DNA from 2 places in the Proteus sp. fly-1089 genome. Region 1 is predicted to be linked to the other one. Evidence: predicted binding sites of a transcription regulator. Region 1 holds the regulator's gene; the other holds the start of a gene.

Region 1 (4,764 bases):
GCGCACTGATGATGAAATGTGCTTTTTGGTAATTAAATTGGGCCATTATGGTATAAACCTCTCTGAAATAATGCGGCTTCTCATGCATACTCATTTCAATTCTGCGTGAGAAAGAATATCTAAAATATCTATTTGCTCTATTTTGGCGCAATTTAATGACTTATAACAGAGCTTAAAAATTAAAATTTACTCTGTTATGACGTAATTAGACTTATTAAGCGTAAATAAAGGTAAATGATTGGCACTATTTACCTCAGCGAATTAGAATCCCTGCATATTAAGTAAGTTGTAGACTATTAAAGTAAAGGATCCCTGCATGTTAAAACGTTTTCTTGTCACCTTCGTTACCGCTTGCACTTTAACAACAGCGACTTTTGCAATGGCAACGGGAGAAACCTTCGTTAAATTAGTCACCTCTGAAGGCAATATTGAAATATCACTGGATAATAAAAAAGCCCCAATAACAACGAAAAATTTTATTCAGTATGTCGAAGATGGATACTATAACGGCACAATTTTTCATCGTGTTATCCCCGGTTTTATGGTTCAAGGCGGTGGTTTCACCGCTGATTTGCAACAAAAGCAAACCAGAGCACCTATTAAAAATGAAGCAGATAATGGGTTACGTAATGTAAAAGGCTCTATTGCTATGGCACGTACGTCGGATAAAGATAGTGCAACCAGCCAATTCTTTATTAATGTGGCTGATAATGCCTTTTTAGATCACGGGCAACGTGATTTTGGTTATGCCGTATTTGGTAAAGTTGTAAAGGGTATGGATGTGGTTGATAAAATTTCACAAGCACAAACCCGCAATATCGGTCCTTACCAAAATGTGCCAGTAAAAACGGTTACTATTTTATCTGCTGAAGTCGTAAAAGAATAAACGCATTATTAGGATAGGATATTTACGTATTCTAATAAGATAAAATGCATATAAACCGGAATGGAAGTATTCATTCCGGGATTTTTAGTACGAAAAAAATATTTTTTATCGTCTGTTTTTTCGTGTGATCTCCTGCAATAAGTATTCATTACACTATTAATCACTGTATTCATCATCAATTACCGTCATTATTGTTATTGCGCAATAAATCAGCAGATTTTCTTGCTTACTATTCATATTTTATACCTGTGCTATGATAATCGGCTTTGTTGTACCCAAGTCGGTTAAACAACGAGCTATTTTGGCAAATATACACTCGCTTTAAAATAGTAATAAAATAGATAATGATAAGAAAATCAGTCGGATAGGCTAATATGCTGTTACTTATTGATAATTACGACTCGTTTACCTACAACCTCTATCAGTATTTCTGTGAATTGGGTGCTGAGGTTGTTGTTAAGCGTAACGATGAGATTGACCTTAAAGAGATAGAAAAGATGATGCCAGCACATCTTGTTATCTCGCCAGGACCTTGTACTCCTGATGAAGCAGGGATCTCTCTTGAGGCTATACAGCGGTTTGCCGGTGAAATCCCTATTCTTGGCGTTTGTCTTGGACATCAAGCAATAGGACAAGCTTTTGGTGCATCTGTTATCAGAGCACGAGAAGTTATGCATGGTAAAAATTCATTGATACATCATAACCAACAAGGTGTTTTTAAAGGACTTAATCGCCCTTTAAGTGTAACGCGCTATCACTCTTTAGTGATAGATGCTACGACGCTACCAGTGCCTTTTGAAGTAACGGCATGGAGCCAACATGATGGAAATGTTGATGAAATTATGGGAATTCGCCATCGTACACTTCCAATTGAAGGGGTTCAATTTCACCCAGAAAGTATTTTAAGTGAACAAGGGCATGAGTTATTAAATAATTTTCTTAAATATTAATAGGATAGTATTTAAATAGCGAAATAACACCTTTTTATACAAAACCACATTTGATTTTTTATTCATATTTAGTGATTATATTTTCATATTGAATATGAATAACGATCAGGTGGGGTAATGACAAAGCAAAGTATCAACCGGGCAACTTACGATCAAGTAATGTTGCCAATTTATTCACCCGCAGAGTTTATTCCTGTCAAAGGAATGGGTAGCCGTGTTTGGGATCAGCAGGGAAAATCGTATATTGATTTTGCTGGTGGTATTGCTGTTTTAGCACTGGGGCATGCTCATCCTGGCCTTAATCAAGCCTTGAAAGAACAAAGTGAGCAGCTTTGGCATGTTAGCAATATATTTACTAATGAACCTGCATTACGTTTAGCGCAAAAATTAATAGATAACACATTTGCGGAACGTGTCTTTTTTGCTAATTCAGGTGCAGAAGCGAATGAAGCCGCATTTAAATTGGCTCGTCATTATGCCATCACTCGCCATAGTCCTTATAAAACTAAAATTATTGCTTTTCATCATGCATTTCATGGCAGAACTCTGTTTACAGTATCTGTCGGTGGGCAGCCTAAATATGCAGATGGTTTTGGTCCTAAGCCTGCAGATATCGTGCACGTTCCTTTTAATGACTTAGATGCGGTTAAAGCGGTAATGGATGATCACACTTGTGCCGTTGTACTAGAACCAGTTCAAGGTGAAGGTGGCGTAACGGCGGCAACACCTGAGTTTATGAGAGGGCTACGTGAGCTGTGCGATAAGCATCAAGCACTACTTGTTCTTGATGAAGTACAAACAGGTATGGGGCGTACAGGTAAGCTTTTCGCTTATATGAACTATGATGTGATACCAGACATTATTACAACCGCAAAAGCACTAGGAAGTGGTTTCCCTCTCAGTGCGATGTTAACAACACATGAGATAGCTTCTGCAATGGGTGTAGGGACTCATGGTACAACTTATGGAGGTAATCCACTCGCTTGTGCAGTGGGCAATGTCGCATTTGATTTAATTAATACGCCTGAGGTACTTGAGGGTGTAGAAAAGCGTTATCAATGGATTGTAGATGAGCTCACGGCAATAAACCAAACCTACAACGTCTTTTCGCAAATCCGTGGACAAGGATTATTGATCGGTGCACAACTCGCACCACAATATGAAGGTAAAGCCAAAATACTATTAGGATTAGCTGCAAAGCATGGTTTAATGATGTTAAATGCAGGCGCTGATGTTATGCGTTTTACGCCATCATTAATTATTACCCAAGAAGAGCTACAAGAAGGAATGGTAGCATTAAAAGCGGCTATTGCGGAGTTTGTAAAAGAATAGTCCTTATTATAAACCCCATCACAAGAATGGGGTTTATACAGATCTTTTTATCAATAGCCCTTTGTATCGGGCTATTGTTTGTTCGGGCGGGGAAACTTAGCGAGTCCCGTAAACGACGATTGTTTTACCGTGTGCAGAGATCAGGTTTTGATCTTCCAACATTTTCAGAATACGGCCTACAGTTTCGCGTGAACAACCAACGATTTGACCGATTTCCTGACGTGTAATTTTAATTTGCATGCCATCAGGATGCGTCATAGCATCGGGTTGTTTTGCTAAGTTTAGTAAGGTTTGTGCAATACGACCTGTTACATCAAGGAAAGCAAGGTTACCTACTTTTTCTGATGTGGTTTGTAATCTGTTCGCCATTTGAGCTGACAGGCGCATCAGAATATCAGGGTTAACCTGAATTAATTGGCGGAATTTTTTATAGGAAATTTCTGCTACTTCACAGGCTGTTTTTGCTCTAACCCATGCACTACGTTCTTGATCTTCTTCAAATAATCCAAGTTCACCGATGAAATCCCCCTGATTCAGGTAGGAGAGGATCATTTCTTTCCCTTCTTCATCTTTAATAAGAACAGCCACGGAACCTTTAACAATATAATAAAGTGTTTCCGCTTTCTCACCTTGGTGGATCAGCGTGCTCTTGGATGGATATTTGTGAATATGGCAGTGTGACAAAAACCATTCAAGAGTCGGGTCTGTTTGCGGCTTGCCGAGAACCATTCGCGTTATCCTCTGTACGTTAAATGCAGCCTTTCAAAACGGATGGACTCCCTTTTGAGACAGCGTGCTTAAAAATCCTATCTTGACCTATTAACTTCCTGAGAACACGGTAAGTTAATATGGAGTAGATTATAATAAATGAGAAAATAATGCATTGATCTTAACCACTATCATCAAGCAGATATTGTTTTTAACACAATTAGTGCATTAAGTCTCGTTTTACGCAGTCAGCATAATAAACCTATTTGCTAATTGCTAGTTGAATTATGAGAATGTACTCTTTTAGTTTCTGTCATGTTTAGAGGGAAAATAAATGGAAGCACGAGTTAAGTGGGTTGAAGATTTATCTTTTGTTGGTGAGTCTTCATCAGGTCATCAAATAATGATGGATGGGAACTCTGGCGATAAAGCACCAAGCCCAATGGAAATGGTCTTAATTGCTGCGGGGGGATGCAGTGCGATTGATGTCGTTAGTATTTTACGCAAAGGGCGACATCAAGTCACTGATTGTGAAGTAAAATTAACATCAGAGCGTCGCGAAGAAGCCCCTCGTTTATTTACTGATATCAATTTACATTTTATTGTTTCAGGTAAAGAACTCACAGATAAAATTGTTGAGCGAGCTGTTCAATTATCTGCAGAAAAATATTGTTCCGTCTCTTTAATGTTAGGAAAAGCAGCTAATATTACACATTCATTTGAAATAAAAGATACTGAGTAAATTTGATATTTTAAAATAAATTTTAATCAGGAAATAATATCCCTTAAATAAGGGGATATTATTTTTATAAAAATAGAGTTTATTTTTGTTAACTGATCTTTTCGCCATTTAATAATTTTTTGACTAATGGCGCCATAATTAATTCC
Region 2 (4,764 bases), on a different contig from region 1:
TATTTTTCACTTTCTTGGAAAGGATAATTCATTTAATAAATGGAATGTTATAGAAGCTGCTCAATTACTTAATTTAAAATGTAAATTCGATATTTTTGATTATGAGGATAAAAAATATCACCTTATTGATACTCTTATTGAAATAAACAATCAATGGTATGTTTTAAAAGAAAAAAAAGAAGAATATTTAATAATATTTGATATTAAAAGAAATATCACCATAGAGTATAAAATAAATAAAAAACAAAAATTAAGTACAGTATTCATAACCAATAAAAAACACATATCATTGCGTAATAAATTTAATATTAATTGGTTTTTTTCTTCTATTTTAAAACAAAAAAAATCACTCTTACTAGTTTTTATTTTATCAAGTTGTAGCCAACTCTTCGCATTAGTGAATCCTTTAATTTTTGAGACATTAATCGATAAGGTATTAACTGGAAGAAATTTATCAAACTTACATTTATTAGGTTATTTATTACTCTTAATTGCAATCACTGAACCTGTTTATCTTTTTCTACGAGACAAATTGTATACATTTATTTCTTGCCAATTTAGTGCTGATTTTTCAGGTAAAATTTATCAACATCTTATTCGCTTACCGAGTTCTTTTTTTAACCAGCAACAATCAGGCCAAATAATTGCCCGTATTCAAGAGCTTTCACATATTCGTCAATTTATTACTGGTTCCGCATTGATGTTAGTGCTCGACCTCATTTTTATTATTGTATTTATTTCTGTGATGTTTACTTATTCTGTACCACTAACTTGGATAACGTTAGGTGCATTAGTTCTTTATTTTACACTTTGGCTGATCCTTGGCCCTATTATTCGTTATTGGGTTGAGCAGGAATATCAAGCTAATGCTGATACTACCAGTTTATTAACCGAAACAATTACTGGTATTGAAACCATAAAAATTACAGCAACAGAAAATCTTTTTATCGATAAATGGCAATATAAAATTGCCGATCAGATTAACAAACGATTTTCAGCAACTAAAAAAAATTTATTAGCTCAACAACTTATATTTATCATTCATAAAATCACAACAGCGATTATTTTGTGGCAAGGTGTTAATTTAATTATTAATACACAAATAACAGTGGGTGAACTTATTGCATTTAATCTCTTTACTGCACATATCACACAGCCTATTTTACGTTTAGCGCAATGCTGGCAAGATTTTCAACAAGCAACGATTTCTCTACGTCGTATTGGTGAGATTTTAAATACACCGACAGAACACCAATATAATGGATTAGTAACAGTGCCCAAAATCATAGGTCGTATTGATTTTTCAAATGTCTATTTTCGTTATACCTACCATACGCCAGATGTTATTGAATCACTCTCGTTCTCTATTCCTGCTGGCCAATTTATTGGTATTACAGGTCGCTCTGGCTCAGGAAAAAGTACCGTTACGCGTTTAATTCAACGTCTCTATACTCCTCAACAAGGACAAATTTATATTGATGGCATGGATTTGGCTATCGCCGATCCTCTCTCATTACGCCAAAGTATTAGCATTGTTCTACAAGAAAGTTTTTTATTTAGTGGTTCTATTGTCGAAAATATTCGTTTATCAAAACCCAATGCAAGTGAAAAAGAATTAATAGAAGCATGCCAACTTGCAGGTGCTCTAGAGTTTATTGAGCAACTTCCTTTGGGATTTAACACTCAAGTCGGAGAGAGAGGGACTAACTTATCAGGAGGCCAACGCCAACGTATTGCACTGGCAAGAGCTTTATTAACAAATCCACGTATTCTTATTTTAGATGAAGCCACATCAGCATTAGATTACATCTCTGAAGCACAAGTTTTGGCAAGTTTACCTCAGATTTGTAAAAATAGAACCGTAATTAGCATTGCACACCGTCTCAATACATTAGTGTATACGGATTATATTTATGTCATAGATAAAGGACGAGTATTGGAAGAAGGAACTCATTCGGATTTGCTTGAAAATAGAGCGCTTTATTACCAATTATGGAAACAGCAAGTTCAATAATAATGTTTAAAGAAACAAAAAAGGCTCGAAATACCGAGCCTTTAATATATTACTGATAATTACATCAATAATTAGTACAGCATACGAGCACGAATAGTACCTGGTAATGCTTTGATTTGTTGCAAGACTAACTCTGCTTGAGCCTTAGTTTGAGTTGTAATATCAATCACAACATAACCTACATTGCCTGAAGTTCGCAGGAATTGAGCTGCCACGTTGATGTTTTGTTCAGTAAACACATTATTGATACTATTCATCATACCAGGGCGGTTTTCATGAATATGCAGTAAACGGTTTACATCATCGCCGTGGCTTGGTAATGAAACTTCAGGGAAGTTAACCGCAGATAGCGTTGAGCCATTATCTGAATATTTAGCTAATTTACCTGCAACTTCATAACCAATATTTTCTTGCGCTTCTTGTGTTGAACCACCGATATGTGGCGTTAATATCACATTATCGAATTTAATAAGTTCAGAGACAAACGGATCGTTAGGATCGTTATTTGCACCAGGCTCTGATGGGAACACGTCAACGGCAGCACCAGATAAATGTTTTGATTCTAACGCTTGTGCTAATGCAGGAATATCAACCACAGTACCGCGAGAGGCATTGATAAGAATTGAACCTGGTTTCATGCGCTGAATTTCTTCATGACCGATCATATTCTTTGTTGATGGTGTTTCTGGTACATGTAAGCTGACAATATCACACATATTCAATAGTTCAGACAGATGACGAATTTGTGTTGCATTACCCAGTGGCAGTTTGTTTTCAATATCATAGAAATAAACATCTAAACCCACGCTTTCAGCCAAAATACCTAACTGTGTACCAATATGACCATAACCAATAATACCCAGTTTTTTACCACGCGCTTCAAAACAGCCTTTAGCTTGCTTATCCCAAACACCACGATGGGCTTTCGCGTTTGCTTCCGGAATACGGCGCAGTAATAACAGTAATTCACCTAGCACCATCTCAGCCACGGAACGAGTGTTTGAGAAAGGCGCATTGAAAACAGGGATACCGCGACGAGAGGCCGCATCTAAATCAACCTGATTGGTCCCAATACAGAAGCATCCTACAGCAACTAATTTTTCAGCGGCTGCAAAAATTTCTTCTGTTAAATGAGTGCGGGAACGAAGACCAACAAAACGTGCATCACGGATAGCTTCTTTTAATTCTTCGTCCGATAACGCACCTTTGTGATATTCAATATTGGTATAACCCGCCGCTCTTAAATTTTCTACTGCACTTTGGTGCACACCTTCAAGGAGTAGAAACTTTATCTTTTCTTTTTCCAAAGATACTTTGACCATTTACCCAGCCCTATCGTTGTTACATTTAATGAAAAACAAAATCCTGTCTCAACAACATAACAAAAATAGAGTTTGTGGCAATACAACCGATTGCAGTGATGACAGAATAAGCAATAAAGAAAGCGATTTTCTACCGAGTAAAATGATTTTGACTTTGAAAAAGGCAGGATTTTAAAGAGAGATATAACTATGGTGTGATATATATCACTGAATTTGCAGTTTCTAAAATAATTTTAAAAAGAGGTCGCCATAGCCACCTCTTTTTAGTCATCTTACTTAATCGTTTTAACGCCTTCAGACGTTCCCATTAAAACAACATTTGCACCACGATTAGCAAATAATCCTACTGTAACTACACCAGGAATACTGTTAATTTTATTTTCCAGTTCAATAGGGTTAAGAATTGTTAAGTTATGAACGTCTAAAATAACGTTTCCATTATCTGTTACCACGTTCTCACGATATTCAGGCAAGCCACCCAATTTAACTAATTCACGAGCTACATAAGAGCGCGCCATCGGAATAACTTCAACAGGCAGTGGGAATTTACCTAATACATCGACTTGTTTAGATTCATCAACAATACAGATAAATGTTTTTGCCACACCTGCAATAATTTTTTCTCGCGTTAATGCAGCACCGCCACCTTTGATCATTTGCATCTGGTGGTTGATTTCATCAGCACCATCAACATAGATATCTAAAGAATCGACCTCATTGCAGTCAAAAACAGGAATGCCGTAACTTTTTAGTTTTGCTGTTGATGCTTCTGAACTTGAAACCGTACCTTCAATTTGACCTTTCATTGTCGCTAATGCGTCAATAAAATGAGAAGCTGTGGAACCTGTTCCAACTCCCACGATAGTACCGGGTTTTACATATTCAAGCGCCGCCCAACCTACTGCTTTTTTCAATTCATCCTGAGTCATTTAAAAAAACCTTATTTATCACGTTAATGGACTAAGAATAGCATATTGCATTCAAAACTAGCACGAGACACATCAAAAACTGAGAAGCAACATTTTAACTCATTACAACAAAAAATATGGCATAGTAAGCAACAGAATATAAAATCAAAGAGAGTCTGTTAATGAAACGCCCTGATTATCGAGCATTACAAGCCCTTGATGCCGTCATTCGCGAACGTGGTTTTGAAAGAGCAGCACAAAAGTTATGTATTACACAATCTGCCGTTTCACAGCGTATTAAACAATTAGAAAACTTATTCGGCCAACCACTATTAGTGCGTACTGTTCCCCCTCAACCCACAGAGCAAGGGCAAAAACTATTGGCATTATTGCATCAAGTAGAATTACTTGAAGAACAATGGTTAGGTGATGAAAATAGTGGCTCCACACCGCTTTTACTCTCTTTGGCGGTAAATGCTGATAGTTTGGCAACGTGGTTATTACCTGCTTTGCATCCAGT

What was found. The regulator CRP, encoded in region 1, controls carbon source genes, mostly activating them, when cyclic AMP is high. The targets are predictions, from matches to a motif close to ATGTGANNNNNNTCACAT.
Region 2: serA (phosphoglycerate dehydrogenase) is a predicted target of CRP. The motif match lies at 3,529-3,546, and genes of this name have one in related genera.

Annotation. Positions count from the first base shown of each region.
Region 1 is NZ_JBEETS010000007.1:223,062-227,825, forward strand. It holds gene yihA (ribosome biogenesis GTP-binding protein YihA/YsxC) at 1-46, opposite strand, end outside; gene ppiA (peptidylprolyl isomerase A) at 317-886, shown strand; gene ABN080_RS15330 (aminodeoxychorismate synthase component II) at 1,261-1,836, shown strand; gene argD (bifunctional acetylornithine/succinyldiaminopimelate transaminase) at 1,954-3,168, shown strand; gene crp (cAMP-activated global transcriptional regulator CRP) at 3,265-3,897, opposite strand; gene ABN080_RS15345 (OsmC family protein) at 4,211-4,618, shown strand; gene ABN080_RS15350 (phosphoribulokinase) at 4,707-4,764, opposite strand, start outside.
Region 2 is NZ_JBEETS010000003.1:175,151-179,914, forward strand. It holds gene ABN080_RS10010 (type I secretion system permease/ATPase) at 1-2,014, shown strand, start outside; gene serA (phosphoglycerate dehydrogenase) at 2,086-3,336, opposite strand; gene rpiA (ribose-5-phosphate isomerase RpiA) at 3,609-4,265, opposite strand; gene ABN080_RS10025 (LysR family transcriptional regulator ArgP) at 4,427-4,764, shown strand, end outside.